DNA from 3 places in the Blautia sp. HCP3S3_D9 genome. Region 3 is predicted to be linked to each of the others. Evidence: predicted binding sites of a transcription regulator. Region 3 holds the regulator's gene; each other region holds the start of a gene.
What was found. The regulator HrcA, encoded in region 3, represses chaperone genes, less so after heat shock. The targets are predictions, from matches to a motif close to TGTTAGCACTCNNNNNNNNNGAGTGCTAACA.
Positions count from the first base shown of each region.

Region 1 (7,115 bases), on a different contig from region 3:
CCAATTATATTTACCTCTTCTCCGTCGATGAGCAACGCTTCTATCTGATTCCAGATCTTGATACCTCATTGCTTCCGGATTATGAATTTCAGGATGTACGTGTCCTGCGTACCGCTCATCCGCAGCATCTGGCATTCGCAGGAATCACCGGGCATCAATTATTTCAATGGTACAACAAACGCCAGTACTGCGGCTGCTGTGGAAAGCCAATGGTCCACAGCCAGAAGGAACGTATGATGGAATGCCCATCCTGCGGCAATCACGAATACCCGGTTCTGTGCCCTGCTGTTATCGTGGGAATCACAAACGGAGATAAGATTATTCTTTCCAAATATGAAGGACGCAGATTCAAACGTTACGCTCTGATCGCAGGTTTCGCAGAAATTGGAGAAACAATTGAAGAAACTGTACACCGGGAAGTAATGGAAGAAGTCGGATTAAAAGTTAAGAATCTTCGCTATTACAAGAGTCAGCCATGGTCCTTCAGCGGCTCTCTGCTGTTTGGATTCTTCTGCGATGTAGACGGTGACGACACACTCACCGTAGACCACGAAGAACTTTCCATGGCTCAGTGGATAGAACGTGACAAAATTCCGGATCAGGGTAATAATATCAGTTTAACGAAGGAAATGATGATGCTCTTCCGAGATGGTAAGGAACCCAGATAAATATTTTCCCCAATACAACAAAAGGATACATGCATCTCATTTTATTATGCATGTATCCTTTTCGTCTCTATATAAAACTTTTTCACTATATGCTCAAAAGCATTCCTTATTATTCTTCACGCCGCACTCCCGCTGCCAAATCCACGGCTCCTGCGGCTTCCATTACATTCCTGTTCGAATTCTTTCAGTTTCCGTCTTGCATCTGGTGTCAGGTTTGTCGGAACCTCAATCTGTACTGTTGCATATTCATCGCCATGTACAGATGGATTGTTCATTGCAACAATACCCTTACCTCTCAGACGGATCTTAGTTCCGGACTGTGTTCCAGGTTTGATATTACAAAGAACATCTCCATAAATCGTATGAACTTTCGCTTCACCGCCAAATACTGCTGTCGTAAATGGAATATTTACTGTTGTATAAACATCTCTGCCCTCACGTCTATATCCCGGTTTATCCTGGACATTAACTTTCAGAAGCAGATCACCAGCTTCTCCGCCGCCGATTCCAGGGTGTCCTTTTCCCTTAAGCCTGATAGATTTACCAGATTCAATACCTGCTGGAATATTGACTTCATAATTCTGGACACCACCGTTGCTGCTCTGCAGACGGATAACCTTCTTTCCGCCGAAAGCTGCTTCATCAAAACTTACAGTAACATCTGCATGAAGATCCTCACCCTTACTGCTATAAGGGCCTCCAAATCCTTGACTGTGGAAATCACTTCCGCCACTGCCAAATCCACTGCCGAAACCATTGCTTCCGCTGCCAAAACCGCCAAAGCCACTTCCATGGAAACCACCAGTACCGAATCCGCTTCCTCCAAATCCACCGGATGATTTACTCTTCTTAAATCCACCGCCAAAGATGTTCTTCAGAATATCATCCATGTCTTCGCCATTCTCAAAATGGAATTCATGATATCCGTTTCCGTCACTATATGATCCCTGGAAACCGCCGCCAAACGGATTTCCCTGGCTGCCGCCAAATCCGCTGCCGAACGGATTTCCCTGAGCTCCGCCGTAATTGCCGGCGCCTTCTTCAAAAGCAGCATGACCAAACTGATCATACAATTTACGTTTCTTTTCATCACTCAGAACATCATAGGCTTCATTTACTTCCTTAAACCGTTCTGCGGCTGTAGCATTTCCCTCATTGCTGTCCGGATGATATTTCTTGGCCAGTTTTCTGTATGCTTTTTTGATTGCTGCTGCATCTGCGTTTCTGCTCACGCCCAGAACTTCATAATAGTCTCTTTTCAATATCATCACCTTCTTTTAAAAACAACGGGAAGCCAAAAGATTGACCTCCCGTTGCTGTAATTTAATCTATTATCCTTCAATGGAGATGCTGTGCTTCTGTTCCACTGCTGGTTTTGCTTCCTTCTTCGGAACGAATAATGTCAGGATACCATGTTTGAATTCTGCTTTGATGTCGTCCTGATGTACTTCTTTACCTACATAGAAGCTACGGCTGCAGGCACCTGCATAACGTTCTCTGCGGATATAACGTCCGGTTTCTTTCTCCTGCTCATCTTTGTCCAGACCTTTCTCTGCACTGATGGTCAAATAACCATTCTCCAGATCAGCCTTAACCTCATCTTTCGTGAATCCCGGAAGATCTACAACCAGTTCGTAACCTTTATCAGTTTCCTTGATATCTGTTTTCATTACGTGGCTGGCTCTACGTCCGTAGAGTTTCTTCTCTACATCTTTCATACCTTTATCATAATAAAATGGGAAATCTCCAAAAAAGTCATCAAATAAATTTTCTCCAAAAATACTAGGCATCAACATAAGTCATCTCTCCTTTTTTCATACCGCTCATCTTCTGAGCTTTTAATTATGCATCTTTACCTTGTTTCTTTGGAACTTAGGTGATCAGGAATCTCATAGAACTTATTTCTTTGTTCTCTTTTTGTTCCCCTTCCTTTGTTCTGTATGTAATATAACACGCATTATTAGCACTGTCAAGAGACGAGTGCTAATTTCACAATTTCTTCACATTTTCCTTTTATTTTAGGATCGTTGCTTCTTGTGTAAGCGGTCTTGCTACTCCGAATGGCAACAACACAATGATCCTTGCTATTGTTTCCCTGCTTCGTATCATTGCAGAAATCATCAGCATCATGTACAGCGTAAAATTGGCTAAAGCTTTTGGAAAAGGAACCGGATTTGCAATCGGTCTTATTTTCTTATCACCAATCTTCATACTGATCCTCGGATTAGGTGATTCTACTTACCACGGCGCACAGAAATAAAAAGTCAATACAAAGAATTCAAAAAAACAGCAGACTGCTTATCTGATAAGCAATCCGCTGTTTTTTCTATCTTCCCGCCAGATATTAATTGTAAACCAGTTTCAAATTTAAGTTAACAATTCACACTTTTATATGTTAAAGTGATACCCGTACAAAAAATCACAGGAAGGTACTACTATGAATTCCGAATTATATGAAAAAGAGGCACCTGTTCTTTCCAGAGAGGATGCAATTGCTATTTTAAATACTCCGAATGAGGAAATCGATGCACTGATCGATCGTGCAAAGAGTTTACGATATAAATATAAGGGAAATCGTGTAAGCATTCATATTCTTACCAACGCACGCAGCGGAAACTGTTCTCAGGATTGCGCTTACTGCGCACAGTCCTGTCGTTCTACTGCAGATATTGATAAATACAAATGGGTAGATGAAGATAAACTGTATCAGGATAATGATTTCGTAAATGATTATCATTTATCCAGACACTGTATCGGCCTGAGCGGTATGAAATTTACAGATAAAGAAATCGAAGAACTTGCCCGCCGGATTCGTAAGATGAAAGAGCACGGAACACATCTCTGCTGCTCCATCGGATTTCTGACAGAGAAACAGGCTAAAATGCTAAAAGAAGCTGGTCTTGACCGAATAAAACACAATCTGAACAGCAGCCGGTCCTATTACCACAACATCTGCAGTACACATACTTTTGAACAGCGTGTACAGAATATCCACATGCTTCAGGGACTGGGATTTGAAATCTGCAGCGGCGGTATCATTGGTATGGGTGAAAGCAAAGAAGATGTAGTTGATATGCTTCTCGAACTGCGCGAAATCCAGCCGGAAGCATTACCGATCAACTTCCTCCTGCCAATCAAAGGAACTCCTCTGGGAGATGCTGATATCTCCATTCTGACAACAGAATACTGCATGAAAGTCCTCTGCCTTGCAAGACTTCTTGTACCAAAAGCAGATATCCGCTGTGCTGCCGGAAGAGAAGTTTATTTTAAAGGTGAAGAAAAGAAACTGCTCAGTGTTGTTGACTCCATCTTCGCCTCAGGTTATCTGACAGAAGGCGGTCAGGGCATCGAAGATACTCTGAAAACTATCACGGATGCAGGATTTACTTATGAAATCGAGTCCGCATGATCATACACAAACCATATTTAACCAAGTGCGGATGATTTTATCCGCCCGACTAAAAAATTTCAAAAGGAGAACTCTCTGACATGAACCAGACACAAAGCATTACTGCACCTCGCAGCAAAACCTACGAAATAACCATGACCGCACTGATGGCTGCGGTTACCTGCATTCTTGCCCCACTGTCCATTCCGATCGGTCCGGTTCCTATCTCATTTACGAACCTGGCAATCTACCTGTCCCTGTATCTTCTCGGATGGAAAAGAGGAACAATCAGTTATCTGATCTATCTTCTGCTTGGACTCGTTGGTCTTCCGGTATTTTCCGGTTTCACAGGCGGTCCTGCAAAACTGGCAGGTCCTACAGGCGGATATATCATCGGTTTTATCGTCATGGCTGTCATTGCCGGACTGGTAATAGATAACTGCCATAAACCTTGGGTACAACTTATCGGTATGATCGTCGGAACGATTGTATGCTACCTTTTCGGAACCATATGGTTCTGCATAGTTGCAGATTACACCTTCAAAGCAGCTCTTGCAGTCTGCGTAATCCCATTTATCCCGGCCGACCTGGTAAAAATGGTAATCGCCATGATCATCGGACCAATGATAAAGAAAAGAATACGGTAATATTTACCAATATATACACAAACAGGTGCAGGTCATAAATATGTGACCTGCACCTGTTTGTTATACATATCTTGTTTTCTTCCCTTATCAGTACTTTTTCCCGTAAACTAGCTACGCTGAGGCTTTTTTATCTGTGCAATCGAATTCGCAGCCAAGTGAGTGGTATAGTTATTTCGAAAACAATGTACAAATCGCGTAGAATGCAGATTCGAGTATGCAGACGCAAAAAAATCTCCGAAATAGTGGACTGCTGAATAATTACTGATTATTTACTCTTATGAAAAAGCACTGTACAGATCAGCACCGTAAACGGTACAGAAAGTACAATCCCAAAACTTCCCGCCAGCCCCTGCATGATCGCTATGCCAATATTATTTGAATTAATGATCTGCTGATACGGAAGATCATAGGAATAATCAAGAAGAAGCGTACTTACACTGCTTCCTGCAAATGCCAGGATAAGCGTATTGCTGTCCGTTCCCATCATATCTCTGCCTACACGCAGCCCGGCTTTAAAGAGTTCTTTTCGAGTCAAAGAAGTATTCTGTCTGTAAATCTCATCAATAGCACTGCTGATGGACATGGCTACATCCATAACTGCCCCCAGACATGAGATCAGCAATCCGGATAAAAGCAATCCTCCAACCTGAATACGATTTGTATTCCAGAGAGTCATCAGAATCTCAATATCCGAAACATTGAAACCGGAAATCCCGGAAGCTTTGCTGAAACACCATGCAGAAATCCCAGCAAGGACAACTCCGGCAAGAGTTCCCAATGTCGCTGCACATGTTTTCCTCGTCGGACCTCCGATCAGATACATGGTAACCAGTGTAGTAATAAAACATACAAATACTGCCGTCCAGAACAGTGAAAATTTCAGATATACCAGCGGAAGATAAACAAAAATCACACAGAAAAATGTAAAAATCAGCCCAAGGCATCCCTTGATTCCCTGTTTTCCGCCTATCAGACAAAGCGCCAGCAGATAGATAAGAGCAAATATATAAATAACGCCTTCTCTGTCCTGGGTATAAACACTGGCAACTGTAGAATCACCCGCAACGCTCTGCATAACAATGACTCTCATTCCCGGTTTACATGCTGCACCAAAAAGATATCCGGAACTGCTTGTAATATCAAGGTCCTGTCCTTTTCGTTCACCTGTGAACATATGAACCCGTACCTTCTGTTCCCCTACACGGGTTCCGTTTTCCTGAAGATTATCCTCAAGTACTTTCACTACTTTTGCTTTCTCAAATGTCTGTCCTGTCCGGACCACCAGTTCTGTTTTTTCCACCTGATTCAATTTAATGACGAAAACAGCGAACACACAGACAAGTAAAAGATAAATAAGATACCGGACTGTTTTCTTTTTAGTAAGCAGCCCGGTAAATTTTGTATTTTTCATGGAGTTGATTTCTCAGACCCTGCTTTTAATTCTCAGATGTTTCAGCTGCTGCATCTGCGGAAGCGTCTGCATTATCTGTGGATGCATCTGTATTATCTGAGGAAGCTGTTTCTTCAGAAACACTGTCTGTGGTGTCTGCAGAAGTGTCTGTGGTGTCTGTGGATGCATCAGATGAATCTGCACCTGCATCTGTTTTCTGGATTGTAAATGCATCATCAATTGATTCAACTTTACCATCATCTGTAATCTGATAAGTCTCAATAGAGAATGTATCTGCAGTCATGGTAATAACAGAATAGCTTGGAAGCCAGTTCTGGCTGCGGGCTGCCACATAATCCTGCTGAGTAGAAAGAAGCTCATAATATTTGGAACCGGAAGCGGAGTTTGCTGTCATATACAGGATTCCTTTTGGGTCTGTAACTGTATCTCCGTCAACATCCTCGATTGTATAGCAGTCGTTGTCCTGATGGAATGCATCCAGTGCCGCCTGTGCATCTGTATCTCCTTCTTCCGGAGCAAGTGCGATCTGTTCCTGTGTATCTACATTTGTAGCATGATCCCAGTCATAATCTGTTCCATCTTCATTCAGACTGAACTCATATTTTCCATGAGTCTGTCCGTCACCATAGAGCATTTTGGAACGGCTGTATGTATGATCATGTCCCTGAAGAACAACATCAATATCATTTTCATCAAATACCGGAGTAAGCTGTGTACGGAGAATCATACCATCTGTATCAGAATGGTCAAGACCTGATCCGTAAATATCCTGATGAATCGTTACAATTCTCCATTTTGCATCCGGATAAGCTTTGACAGCTTCTTCAATTGTTTTCTGATGCTCTGCTACATTATAATTGTTGGTATTTAAAACAATGAAGAGTCCCTCTCCATAACTGTAATAATAATCTCCACCAGCCTGAGTTTTACCATTATCTGTATTATTCGGATTATTAAAGTGATACATATAATCCTCATTCAGAGAATCGTGGTTACCAATT
Region 1 covers NZ_JBQHWS010000006.1:27,980-35,094, reverse strand. Annotated here, with positions in the region: gene nudC (NAD(+) diphosphatase) at 1-668, shown strand, start outside; gene ACTNES_RS02695 (DnaJ C-terminal domain-containing protein) at 785-1,933, opposite strand; gene ACTNES_RS02690 (Hsp20/alpha crystallin family protein) at 2,000-2,464, opposite strand; gene ACTNES_RS02685 (DUF5684 domain-containing protein) at 2,743-2,928, shown strand; gene bioB (biotin synthase BioB) at 3,106-4,077, shown strand; gene ACTNES_RS02675 (biotin transporter BioY) at 4,158-4,703, shown strand; gene ACTNES_RS02670 (YibE/F family protein) at 4,969-6,114, opposite strand; gene ACTNES_RS02665 (purple acid phosphatase family protein) at 6,140-7,115, opposite strand, start outside.
Region 1: a site for HrcA is predicted at 2,627-2,657, ahead of ACTNES_RS02690 (Hsp20/alpha crystallin family protein). Genes of this name have one in related genera too.

Region 2 (7,115 bases), on a different contig from region 3:
GGTTTATGCGATTCCGGGCGCTGTCACAGATGTTCTCAGCAGAGGATGTCATAAGCTGATCTATGATGGAGCAGGAATCGCATACTGCCCGGAAATCCTGCTGGAAGAACTTGGAATTTCCTCGTCGAAAGTCACACAAACAGAGGAAAAAAACAACTTAGGACTTGCAACTGATTTGAATATGGTGTATAGTTGTCTCGATTTACGACCAAAAAATCCCGACTATATTGTGAGAAAAACGGGCTTTTCACCGGCTCAGGTAAGCAATTGTCTGGTGGAACTGACACTGCGGGGGCTCATAAGAGAGTGCGGGAGATACTATTATGTAAGAAGCAGTTAACACCGGATGAAGCAGAGTTCACTGTCCGGTTATGAGTAAGCTGCGGGGTGGATAGGTATGTCTGCCTGATTCATATAAACAGACGTAACGGTTCAGTATTTTAACCAAATAAATTGCGGAGCAGTTATTTGGCTATGAGCAAGTCACTTGACGTAGATTGCTGAACAATTACAAACAGACATAGATTACGACTAGGAGAGGTAGCATGGCGAAATATCTGGTGATAGTGGAATCACCTGCAAAAGTGAAAACAATTAAGAAATTCCTTGGTGCGAATTACGATGTGGAAGCTTCTAACGGACATGTTCGTGATTTCCCCAAGAGTCAGTTCGGAATCGATGTAGAACATGACTTCGAACCCAAATATATAACAATCCGTGGAAAGGGAGAACTTCTTGCAAAACTTCGCAAGTCAGCAAAGAAAGCAGATAAGATTTATCTGGCAACTGACCCTGACCGTGAAGGAGAAGCAATTTCCTGGCATCTGATGCAGGCATTGAAAGAAGACCCTAAGAAGATGCACAGAATTACTTTCAACGAGATTACCAAGACAGCAGTAAAATCTTCCATTAAACAGGCGAGAGACCTGGATATGGATCTGGTAGATGCACAGCAGGCAAGACGTATGCTTGACCGTATGGTAGGTTACACCATCAGCCCGCTGCTCTGGGCGAAAGTCAAGAGAGGTTTAAGCGCAGGCCGTGTACAGTCTGTTGCACTTCGTATCATCTGCGATAGAGAAGATGAGATCAATGCATTCATTCCGGAAGAATATTGGAGCCTTGAAGGAGAATTCCAGGTAAAAGGAGAGAAGAAACCGCTTCAGGCTAAGTTCTACGGAACAGATAAGAAAATGAACATCCACAACAAACAGGAGATGGATGAACTTCTTGCATCCCTGCAGGATAAGGAATACGAGATCACAGAAGTAAAGAAAGGTGAGAGGATCAAGAATGCTCCGCTTCCGTTTACTACCAGTACCTTACAGCAGGAAGCAGCCAAGACACTGAACTTCTCCACACAGAAGACCATGCGTCTGGCACAGCAGTTATATGAAGGAATTGATATCAAGGGAAATGGCACTGTCGGTGTGATCTCTTACCTGCGTACTGATTCCACACGAATCTCTGAGGAAGCAGATGCAGCAGCAAGAGAATACATCACAGCTCAGTACGGTGAAAATTACGTTTCTCAGTCTGAGAAAACTGTGAAGAAAGGACAGAAGATCCAGGATGCTCATGAAGCAATCCGTCCCACAGACATCAGTCGTACACCGGCACTTCTGAAAGAATCTCTATCCAGAGATCAGTTCAGACTGTATCAGCTGATCTGGAGACGTTTTGCAGCCAGCAGAATGGCTCCTGCGAAATACGAGACCACATCTGTAAAGATTGGAGCAGATGAATATATCTTTACAGTTTCTGCATCTAAGATCGTATTTGATGGATTTATGTCCGTATACACAGATGAAGAGGATCAGAAAAAAGGGAATGTGCTGAACCAGAGCCTTGAGAAAGGTATGAAATTGACACTTAAGGAACTGAAACCAGAGCAGCATTTCACACAGCCTCCTGCACATTATACAGAGGCATCCCTGGTTAAGACCATGGAGGAACTGGGAATTGGACGTCCAAGTACTTACGCACCGACCATTACTACCATTATCAGTCGTCGCTATGTGGCAAAAGAGCAGAAGAATCTTTATGTCACAGAGCTGGGTGAGGTTGTCAACAACATTATGAAGCAGGCATTTCCAAGTATTGTAGATGTAAACTTCACAGCAACTATGGAAGGTCTTCTCGACTGTGTGGCAGCAGGCACTGTCAAATGGAAGACGGTAGTCAGCAACTTCTATCCTGATCTGAAGAAAGATGTAGACGCAGCAGAGGAAGAACTTGAGAAAGTTGATATCCAGGATGAGGTCACAGATGTGATCTGTGACAACTGCGGCAGAAACATGGTTATCAAGTATGGTCCTCATGGACGTTTCTTAGCATGTCCGGGATTTCCTGAGTGCAGAAACACCAAGCCATATTTTGAGAAAATCGGAGTTTCATGTCCGAAATGCGGGAAGGAAATTGTTCTCAAGAAAACCAAAAAAGGACGTAAATACTACGGATGCGAGAACAATCCGGAATGTGATTTTATGTCCTGGCAGAAACCATCCGCAAAGAAATGTCCAAAATGTGGAAGTTACATGGTGGAAAAGGGGAACAAGCTCGTTTGCAGCCAGGAGACTTGTGGATACGTTGAGCCAAAAGACGCAAAAGAGGAATAAGCTTTTTAAGATAAAATATAATAAAGTCAGCAAATACAGGAAGAAGATCTCGCTTTTTCCTGTATTTTTTTGCTTATATGTCCGGATTTAGAACTACAAAAATATTTATTGGATAATATTTGTAAAAGGAATCTATTTTCAGAAAAGAAAAAATAAATTAAAAAATAATAAAATTTGTCTTGTAATTTGGCGGTGAAACGTGTAGTATTAAAGTACGAGTAATGTTAATGACCAAGTATGTCTGAATCTTCTTTCATAACAGAAGAAAATTACTGTTCATTCCGTGAATCGTGTCAGAAAAGATGGTGTTGTTCACTTTGTGATCAGTAGAGAAAAAGACTTCAGATATATGCAAGGCGAAAGGAGGACTATATGAGCGTTCAGTTGCTGGATAAAACAAGAAAAATAAACAAACTTCTGCATAACAGCAGTTCCAGCAAGGTGGTATTTAATGATATCTGCCAGGTTTTGATGGAAACATTGAGTTCCAATATTCTGGTTCTCAGCAAAAAAGGAAAGGTTCTGGGCGTCAGTTTATGTCCGGGTGTAGAAGAGATCACTGAGCTAATCGAAGATAAGGTTGGCGGATATGTGGACTCATTATTAAATGAGAGATTTCTTGGCGTACTGTCAACAAAAGAGAATGTGAATCTTCAGACACTGGGATTCGAGCATGTGTCAAGCAGTTATCAGGGAATCATCAATCCGATAGATATTGCAGGAGAGAGACTGGGTACAGTATTTATGTACCGTTATGACAGACCATATGATATTGAAGATATTATTGTCAGCGAATATGGAACTACCGTTGTCGGTCTGGAGATGATGCGTGCTGTTCATGAAGAGAATGCAGAGGAAGACAGAAAGCAGCAGGTAGTGAAATCTGCGTTTAATACTTTATCATTCTCTGAACTGGAAGCAATTATTCATATCTTCGACGAACTTGACGGAGACGAGGGAATCCTGGTTGCAAGTAAGATTGCAGACCGTGTGGGAATCACCAGATCCGTAATCGTAAATGCATTAAGAAAATTTGAAAGTGCCGGTGTCATTGAATCCAGATCTTCCGGTATGAAGGGAACCTATATCAAGGTTCTTAATGAAGTGATCTTTGACGAACTGGAAGAGATTAAAGCACAGAGAAACAGTAAGAAATCCTGAGATAAATAATCTGAGAAACACAAAATAAGAAAGACTGTCTGTCATTTTTGACAGATGGTCTTTTTTAGGTTGCGGAAACCTTTGCTACAGATGTGAATTTTGCCAACAGGATTCTTTTTGAGAAAGTGCTGTAAAAACTAAAATTATTTGCAAATTAAGAAAATGAAAGAAAAAAAGAGAATAAAAGAGTAAATAAGAGAATATATTTTATTTTGTAATGATAAAAGAACTTGCGAAATCAGGCCGTTTTCAATAATATAAGGACAGTGATTAGCACTCAAGGTAAATGAGTGCTAGCAAAAATCGGCAAGGTTAGACAGAGCGCCGAAACAGTTGCCGGAATTCAATACAGAGGAAACGGTAACAAAATTAAGTTGAAAAATAAAGGAGGATCATAGATCATGACATTAGTACCTTTAGGTGACAGAGTTGTATTAAAACAGGTTGAAGCAGAAGAAACAACAAAATCCGGAATCGTTCTTCCAGGACAGGCACAGGAGAAACCACAGCAGGCAGAAGTAGTAGCTGTAGGACCTGGCGGAGTTGTTGATGGCAAAGAAGTAAAAATGGAAGTTGCTGTAGGTGATAAAGTTATCTACTCCAAATATTCAGGAACAGAAGTAAAAATGGACGGCACAGAATACATCATCGTAAGACAGAACGATATTCTTGCTATCGTTAAATAATTATAGAAGACAGAATTTAAACAGGAGGTCATATTATCATGGCAAAAGAAATTAAATTCGGCGCAGAAGCCAGAGCAGCTCTTGAAGCTGGTGTAAATAAATTAGCTGATACAGTAAGAGTAACATTAGGACCGAAAGGAAGAAACGTAGTTCTTGACAAACCATACGGTGCTCCGCTTATCACAAACGACGGTGTTACAATCGCAAAAGAAATCGAACTGGAAGATGGATTTGAAAACATGGGAGCCCAGCTGATCAAAGAAGTTGCTTCCAAGACAAACGATGTAGCAGGAGATGGTACAACAACAGCTACAGTTCTTGCACAGGCTATGGTTCATGAAGGAATGAGAAACCTGGCAGCAGGCGCTAACCCGATTATCCTGAGAAAAGGTATGAAGAAAGCTACTGATACAGCAGTAGAAGCAATCAAAAATATGAGCCAGACAATCAGCGGCAAGAAACAGATCGCAAACGTTGCATCTATTTCTGCAAGCGATGAGACAGTTGGACAGTTAGTAGCAGACGCTATGGAAAAAGTTTCCAAAGATGGCGTTATTACAGTTGAAGAATCCAAGACAATGCACACAGAACTTGACCTTGTAGAAGGTATGCAGTTCGACCGTGGATATGTTTCCGCATATATGTCAACAGATATGGAAAAAATGGAAGCAAATCTGGACGATCCATACATCTTGATCACAGACAAGAAGATTAGCAATATTCAGGAAATCCTTCCATTACTGGAACAGATCGTAAAAGTTGGTGCTAAACTTCTCATCATCGCTGAAGATGTAGAGGGTGAAGCACTTACAACTCTTATCGTAAACAAATTAAGAGGAACATTCCAGGTAGTAGCTGTCAAAGCTCCTGGATATGGCGACAGAAGAAAAGAAATGCTTCAGGATATCGCAATCCTTACAGGTGGTCAGGTAATCTCCGAAGAACTCGGTCTTGAACTGAAAGATGCAACTATGGAACAGTTAGGACGTGCAAAATCTGTTAAAGTTGCAAAAGAGAACACAGTTATCGTTGACGGTATGGGTGACAAAGATGCAATTGCAAACCGTGTTGCACAGATCCGTGGACAGATCGAAGAAACAAAATCTGAATTTGATAAAGAAAAATTACAGGAAAGACTTGCAAAACTGGCTGGCGGCGTAGCTGTTATCCGTGTTGGTGCTTCCACTGAAACAGAAATGAAAGAAGCTAAACTTCGTCTGGAAGATGCTCTTGCAGCTACAAGAGCAGCAGTTGAAGAAGGTATCATCGCAGGTGGCGGATCTGCTTACATCCACGCATCCAAAGAAGTTGCAAAACTTGCAGCTACTCTGGAAGGTGACGAGAAGACAGGTGCAAACATCATCCTGAAAGCTCTGGAAGCTCCTCTGTTCCGCATTTCTGCAAACGCAGGACTGGAAGGTTCCGTGATCATCAACAAAGTAAGAGAATCCGAACCAGGAATCGGTTTCGATGCTCTGAACGAAAGATACGTAGATATGGTAAGCGAAGGTATCCTTGACCCTGCAAAGGTTACAAGAAGTGCCCTTCAGAACGCTACAAGCGTTGCTTCTACATTACTTACAACAGAATCTGCTGTTGCAATCATCAAAGAAGACAATCCGGCACCGGCTGCTAACCCGGGAATGGGAATGATGTAATTTTATAAAAAATAATACGCAGAAAAAATAAAAAAAGCGTTCCATGAATCATATGATTTGTGGAACGTCTTTTTTTGTAGAAAAATATGTTTAGAAAAAAATTATTGGAAATATTACGGTATGTATTCATAGGCTTTGGAAAAATATGCTATAATTCATTTATGTACATAAATAGTGCCATCCATCTGAAAAAACGGTTATTCGTCAGAAAAAGCATCTTTTTTGAAAAAAAGTTATAAAATATCGATAAAAATAAAACCAGTCTCTTTTCTGAATCGTCTATAGATCAGAGAGGAGAGAATGCCTATGACAGATAACAGTATCAGAAAAATGATCACACACACGATCGATACCCTGCCAGTGCCATGGGAGCAGTTATGGGTGATATTTCGGAGAGTCATACAGTTGATGCGGGACCCCCAAAAAGCAATTGAAGAAAAAACAGAGAATCAAAATGAATCGAAAAAAGTAATCAAAGAAGAAAATGAAAGAAGGAGGAAATGATTATGTTCTGTTCAAAATGCGGAAGTGAAATTAAAGAAGAAGGTGCGATGTTTTGTTCAAATTGCGGACAAAGACTTCAGATGGGAACACAGGTACCACCTGTATCTGCTACGAAAACTAATATTAAAACAGGTTTTAAATCAAAATCAAAGAAAAAGATAGCAGCTTTGGCGGTAGCAGGTGTTGTAGTGATTGTAGGAGTTACTGGATTTTCGAATCGTAGAACAGTTATTGATATGAATGATATCTATGATGTAGTTGAGGGTGGATATGATGGATTTGGAACTGTGAGAGCAGATTTCAATCCGGAAAAATTTATGGAGGAGTATAAAGATAAAATAACTTTAGATAAGAAAAGTGCAAAAAGATGGTGTAAAAAAGAGTATAGTAATGCTGACGATGAAAAGGAAGCCTATGAAACGTTATGCGATTATGATGATGTGACATCACACTTTTGCGATATACTGGAGTATTGTGCTGATATAGGG
Region 2 covers NZ_JBQHWS010000110.1:2,283-9,397, forward strand. Annotated here, with positions in the region: gene dprA (DNA-processing protein DprA) at 1-340, shown strand, start outside; gene topA (type I DNA topoisomerase) at 546-2,618, shown strand; gene codY (GTP-sensing pleiotropic transcriptional regulator CodY) at 2,991-3,779, shown strand; gene groES (co-chaperone GroES) at 4,181-4,465, shown strand; gene groL (chaperonin GroEL) at 4,504-6,123, shown strand; gene ACTNES_RS16155 (hypothetical protein) at 6,430-6,627, shown strand; gene ACTNES_RS16160 (zinc ribbon domain-containing protein) at 6,630-7,115, shown strand, end outside.
Region 2: a site for HrcA is predicted at 4,048-4,078, ahead of groES (co-chaperone GroES). Genes of this name have one in related genera too.

Region 3 (7,115 bases):
GTTTCGGACCTTCTGCTGTAGCTGTAATGAATGGCAGGTTGATGTTTGTAGTTGTTGCGGAAGAAAGTTCTTTCTTAGCTTTCTCTGCAGCTTCTTTTAATCTCTGAAGTGCCATCTTATCATTGCTTAAGTCAACACCTTCTGCTTTCTTGAATTCTGAAAGCATATAATCTGTGATCTTCTGGTCGAAGTCATCACCACCAAGACGGTTGTTACCGGCTGTGGAAAGAACCTCAATAACGCCATCACCGATTTCAATGATAGATACATCGAATGTACCACCACCTAAGTCGTATACCATGATCTTCTGTTCTTTTTCATTATCAAGGCCATAAGCAAGAGCTGCTGCTGTAGGCTCGTTAATGATACGTTTTACTTCAAGACCAGCGATCTTACCGGCATCTTTTGTTGCCTGACGCTGAGCATCGTTGAAATATGCAGGAACTGTGATAACTGCTTCTGTAACTTTCTCACCGAGGTATCCTTCTGCATCTTTTTTCAGTTTCTGAAGAATCATAGCGGAAATTTCCTGTGGGGAATATTTCTTGTCGTCGATTGTTACACGGTAGTCAGTACCCATCTCTCTTTTAATGGAAGAGATTGTTCTCTCTGCGTTTGTTACTGCCTGACGTTTTGCAGGTTCACCTACAAGACGTTCTCCTGTTTTTGTGAAAGCGACAACAGATGGTGTTGTTCTTGCGCCTTCTGTATTTGCAATAACTGTTGGCTGTCCACCTTCCATTACGGCTACACAGCTGTTTGTTGTACCTAAGTCAATACCAATAATTTTTCCCATAATCTTGTTCCTCCTGTTTATTTTCAACTAGATTTGATATATTCTATATTTTCATGTAAATTAGTTGGCTACTTTTACCATACTGTGACGGACTACGAAATCCTTGTAAGTGTAGCCCTTCTGGAATTCTTCTACCACAATATTCTCACCGGCTTCTTCGTCCTCCACATGCATTACTGCGTTATGGAAGTTCGGATCAAATTCCTTACCGACTGCCTCGATTGGTTTCACACCCAGCTCATCCAATGTTGTGATCAGCTGTTTGTAGATCATCTTCATGCCATCCGCGAAAGAATCTCCTTCAGGTGCCTGTGCAAGGCCTCTTTCGAAGTTATCCACAACCGGAAGGATTTTCTCAACGATATCCTTGGCTCCGATGATGTACATGCTGGATTTCTCTTTCTCCGTTCTCTTACGGAAGTTATCAAATTCAGCCATGTTTCGTTTCAGTCTGTCTGTCAGATCTTCGATCTGCTGTTCAAATTTATCTTTTTCTTTTTTCTTCTTACCGAAGAAAGAAGTTTTTGATTTGCTGTCTTTCTTGTCATCCTGGGAAGCTTCCTCGTCTCCATCCTCTACCGGGATTTCTTCTGCTTCTTCTTCACCATTCTCTACAACTTCAGGTTCATCCTCAACAGTTTCTTCTGTTACAGGAGTCTCTGTTGTTTCTTCCTCCAAAGCTGTGTTCTTTGTTTCTTCTGACACTCTCTATTACCGCCTTTCTAACTCTCTTTCTTAATCAGTTCGTCCAGCTGGACTTTCAAAGCCTTCAGGCTGTCAACTACATTTGCATAATCCATACGCTTCGGACCGATGATACCAATGGTACCATGCATTCCTTTTCCAAGTTCGTAAGTGGCTGTCACCACACTGCAGTCTTTCATGGTTTGCACCGGCATCTCATCACCAATGTACACCTGAATTCCTGTGTTCTCGGTATCAGACATTCTCTCTTTCACCAGATCTACCAGATCCTGCTTCTCTTCAAATGCTGAGATCAGCTCACTTGCTTTACTTGTATCTGCAAGCTCCGGATATTTGAAAATGTTTGTTGCTCCTGAAGTATATATCTGCATATCGTCTTCGTCTACCTGGATGGTGTCTGCCACTGCATCAAGGACTGTGCCAACCACAGAGCCATGTACACCTGCCTGTTCTTTCAGGCGGGCGATCATTCCCAGGTTGATATCCTGAATGGGCACCCCATTTAAGTTGGTGTTAAGAAGAAGATTTAATTTCAGGATTGTCTGATCGTCCATCTCCTCATCCAGATTGATGATCTGGTTTCGGATGACATTGTTATCACTCACTACTACTGCTACAAGCTGAAGGGGTGTTACGCGGGAAAGCTGGATGAATTTAATCTTGCTTCCGCTGTACTGTGGAACAGAGATCATGGTTGCATAGTTGGTATTGGAGGCCAGTACCTTTGCTACCTGCTTCAGCATTTTATCCAGTTTGTCAGTTTTCTCTATCATGAGATCCTTGATTTCCTGAACCTCTGATTCCTTTTCTTTCATCAGCTCGTCTACGTAGAGGCGATAACCTTTATCAGAAGGAATTCTTCCGGCTGAGGTGTGGGGCTGTACGATATATCCCATATCTGTCAGGTCTGACATCTCATTCCGGATGGTGGCAGAGCTTACATTTAAATCTGCAAACTTGGAAATGGTCCGGGAACCCACCGGTTCGCCTGTTTCCATGTAGGTTTTGATGATGGCTTTTAGTATTTTCTTTTTACGATCATCTAATTCCTGATCCATGAAATTCCACTCCTTTACTGCCTTTGTTTTTTGGTTTGTTAGCACTCATGTTTTAGGAGTGCTAACACCTTATGCTCATAAGATAGCACTCTTGATTTGGTTTGTCAATATTATTTTGTGAATTTTTTGTTATTTTATGAACAATAGGGGGTATTGGAACGTGTTATGAAAAGGGGACGCGGGGAGAAATTATTGATATTGTGTGCGGTTTCGGACGCTAAGAGATACTAAGTCTGCAGAAATCTGCTAAAGGCATGAGCCGGCTTGTCAAACTCGCTCCGTCGCAGACTCCGCTCAGACAGGTGATGCAGCCGGCTCATAACGCAGATTTCTGCAGACTAAGTATCTCTAAGCATCCTGCAAATGCACACAATATCAATAATTTCTCCCCGCTGGCTGTTCAGGACGATTATACAGGCGGGGCTCTCGCCTGGGAGGCGAATCGCCTCTTCTATAGCAATCCTTGTAAATAATGCATTTAAGACAGTTCAGCAAAGTGTGAAAGACAAGGAAGATATCTGACGCAGGATTTCACACTCTGATGGGCTAGATTAAGATACATTATTTTAGAGGATTGCTATAGAATAACTATATCACTTGCTTGTCTTCAAATTCGATTACACAGACGAAAAAGACTCAGTAGAGCACTATTTATCTAAAATATCCAGATTCTTTTTCAGATCGATCATTTTATCACGTAGTTCGGCGGCCTGTTCGAAGTTGAGATCTGCGGCTGCGGCGCGCATTTGTTTTTCTACCTGGGCGATGAGTTTGGTGAGTTCTTTACGGGTCATGGACTCTGGGTCTTTCTGGAGTCGGACTTCGGTTTCGGCTACTGCTTTGGATACGGCGATGAGGTCGCGGACTGCTTTTTTGATAGTAGTCGGAGTGATTCCGTGTTCTTTGTTGTAGGCTTCCTGGATGGTTCGGCGGCGGTTGGTTTCGGTGATGGCTTTGTGCATGGAATCGGTCATGTTGTCTGCGTACATGATTACATGGCCTTCACTGTTTCGGGCAGCTCGTCCGATGGTCTGGATGAGGGAGGTTTCGGAACGGAGGAAACCTTCTTTGTCTGCATCCAGGATTGCTACCAGGGTGATTTCCGGAATGTCCAGGCCTTCTCGAAGGAGGTTGATTCCTACCAGAACATCAAAAACATCCAGACGCATATCCCGAATGATGCGGGCACGCTCTAAGGTATCGATATCGGAATGGAGGTAACGGACTCGGATTCCTACTTCTTTCATATATTCTGTCAGGTCTTCTGCCATTCGTTTGGTGAGAGTGGTGATCAGGATTTTGTGTTTCTTTGACACTTCTTTGTTTACTTCCCCGATCAGGTCGTCAATCTGTCCTTCAATGGGGCGGACTTCTACTTTCGGATCCAGAAGTCCGGTTGGACGAATGATCTGTTCTGCACGGAGGAGTTCATGATCATACTCATATTGTCCCGGAGTGGCGGATACAAACATGACCTGATCCAGTTTGGATTCGAATTCTTCGAAGCTTAAGGGGCGGTTATCTTTGGCTGAAGGAAGCCGGAATCCGTAGTCTACCAGTGTCTGCTTCCTGCTCTGGTCACCGGCGTACATTCCTCCTACCTGAGGTACTGTGATATGAGATTCATCTATAATAAGTAAGAAGTCATCTCCAAAATAGTCCAGCAGTGTGTATGGTGGCTGTCCGGGCTTTAATCCTGACAGATGTCTGGAATAATTTTCGATTCCTGAACAGAATCCGGTTTCTTTCATCATTTCAATGTCGAAATTGGTGCGTTCTGAGATTCGCTGGGCTTCCAGAAGCTTGTCTTCACTTTTGAAATACTCTACACGTTCTTTTAATTCTTCTTCTATTGCTACAGCTGCTCTCTGAATCTGTTCTGCTGGCACTACATAGTGGGATGCAGGGAAGATGCTGATATGAGAACGCTGGCATTTGATTTCTCCTGTCAGTACATCAATTTCTGAAATACGGTCGATCTCATCTCCGAAAAATTCTACTCTCACGGCTGTATCGGAGCTGTTGGCAGGAAAAATTTCCAGGGTATCTCCACGGACACGGAAGGTGCTTCGGTGGAAGTCCATCTCATTTCTGGTGTACTGAATGTCGATCAGTTCCCGGATTACCTCATCCCGGTCTTTGGTCATTCCCGGACGCAGGGAAATCATCATGTCAAAGAATTCCTGAGGGGAACCCAATCCGTAGATACAGGAAACGGAGGAAATGACCACTACGTCTTTCCGCTCTGACATTGCGGCTGTGGCAGAGAGACGGAGTTTGTCAATCTCGTCATTGATGGAGGAATCTTTGGCAATATAGGTGTCTGAAGACGGGACATAAGCCTCCGGCTGATAGTAGTCATAATAGGAGACAAAATATTCCACTGCGTTCTCAGGGAAGAATTCTTTCATCTCACCGTAAAGCTGCGCCGCGAGAGTTTTATTGTGGGCGAGGATGAGGGTTGGTTTGTTTAGCTGGGCGATGACGTTCGCCATGGTAAATGTCTTGCCGGAACCGGTGACACCCAGTAAAGTTTCGAACTGGTTGCCTTCTTTAAAGCCTCTGACCAGACGTTCAATTGCCTGAGGCTGATCGCCAGTTGGCTTGTACTCGGAATGCAATTCAAAATGATCCATAATATTCTCCTGTTTTAATCAAATTTCACTTATCAAAAATTGAAATATGTTTAATATGGTTATATTTTCAGTATATCATCTCATATAAAAAAAGTACAGAGCAAGCGAATACCTGTTCTGCACTTTATATGTTTTCTAGTTACTGTTCACACACCACTATCCCGCGAGGTGTTTTGGCATGAATATGCCAAAATCCCGAGACATACAAGCCAAAATTCCATTGCCGCAGGCAATCTGGAATGAATTTTGGCTACGTTACTGAGAACGGATTCAATATTCCTTTTGTTTTTCAAGCTGCTCCATACAAAACTACCCCTTCTTTATGAATATTGGAATAAAATGGATAGTTCACAATCCACTTATTCAAGCGGATAAGATTATCCGCTTCGCTACCTGCTCAAAACCCCACAAATGGTCTTCTCAACTTTTTCTGCATCAACAGGCTTTGCAATATGTCCGTTCATTCCTTTTGCCAGTGCCTTTTTTCTGTCTTCCTCAAAGGCATTGGCTGTCATGGCTATGATCGGAATAGTGGCTTTACTTTTATCTGACAGTCCTCGGATCATCTCTGTTGCCCTGTAGCCATCCATGTTCGGCATCTGGATATCCATAAGGATCAGGTCATAGGTGCCTGCCGGAGACTGTTCTATCCTTGACACACATTGAACTCCATCCTCAACACGGTCAACCATAAGTCCCATATCCTCCAGAATAAACTCTGCGATTTCCGCATTCAGATCATTATCCTCGGCAAGCAAAATATGTTTTCCGCTGATTCTGTCTGTTTCATCCATATCTGAAGATTTTTCCGTATCCTGTTCATAGTAGCTCTTATCAGCAATCCTGTATTCCAGAGTAACTGTAAATTTGCTTCCTTCTCCCAGCTTACTTTCTACTTCAATGGTTCCGCCCATCATATCAATATACTTCTTTATGATCGGCATTCCCAGACCTGTTCCCGCAACCTTTCCGGCTGTTGTATTGCGTTCTCTGGCAAAAGCATCAAAGAGGAATGGCAGGAATTCTTCGCTCATACCGATACCTGTATCAATTACCTGAGTCCGTATCCGCACATAGTCTTCCCTGTCACAGTCAAGCTCTGTGATCCTTATGGTAACCCTTCCCCCTGAAGCTGTATATTTTACCGCATTACTGATCAGATTGAGGAAAATTTCCCTGTTCTTCGTCTCATCGCAGATTACGTGCTCATGCTTGACATCGTATTCCATCTTAAGGTGAATACCTTTTTTCTCCGCTTCCGCCTGGAAAATTTTGTAAATTCCCTGATAAATATCTCTGATCTTCACATAATCTTCATCCAGTTCCACCTTACCGCTTTCAATCCGGGCCATGTCCAGCACATTATTGATAATAGACAGCAGCAGATTTCCGGACTGTTCCATCTTCTCCTGATAATCCAGAAGCTTGGGATCAGTCAATTCCCTTTTCATCAGCTCACTGTATCCCAGCAGGGCATTCATGGGTGTCCGGATATCGTGAGACATATTGAAAAGGAAATCTGATTTGGCGGCATTGGCCTTTTCTGCCTGAATCTGGGCTTTTCTCGCTTGTATCAGCAGATAAACTATAATCCACACAATAATCAAGACCACACTTACAAACCAAATGGAAACTACCCGCAGATTATCCTTTATGTATTCTGCCAGAGTAACCTTGCCAGGTGCGTTTTCATATACGCAAAACTGACTGGAAAGTCTGGAAGCAGGCAGAGTCTGAATGGTTTTGTTCAGGATATTCATTAATGTTGTGTTTTCCCTGGTGACCGCAAAGCAGGAAGCGCCGGATTTCGTAAGAAAAATACTGCGCATTTTGCTGTCCTCCAGTGTCTTTAATGACTGTCCTGCCTTCGCAACAAAGCAGTCTGCCTCTCCACTTTGAACTGCTTTATCGGCCTCAGCA
Region 3 covers NZ_JBQHWS010000036.1:24,040-31,154, forward strand. Annotated here, with positions in the region: gene dnaK (molecular chaperone DnaK) at 1-796, opposite strand, end outside; gene grpE (nucleotide exchange factor GrpE) at 857-1,501, opposite strand; gene hrcA (heat-inducible transcriptional repressor HrcA) at 1,519-2,559, opposite strand; gene uvrB (excinuclease ABC subunit UvrB) at 3,207-5,195, opposite strand; partial or broken gene ACTNES_RS09100 (ATP-binding protein) at 5,585-7,115, opposite strand, start outside.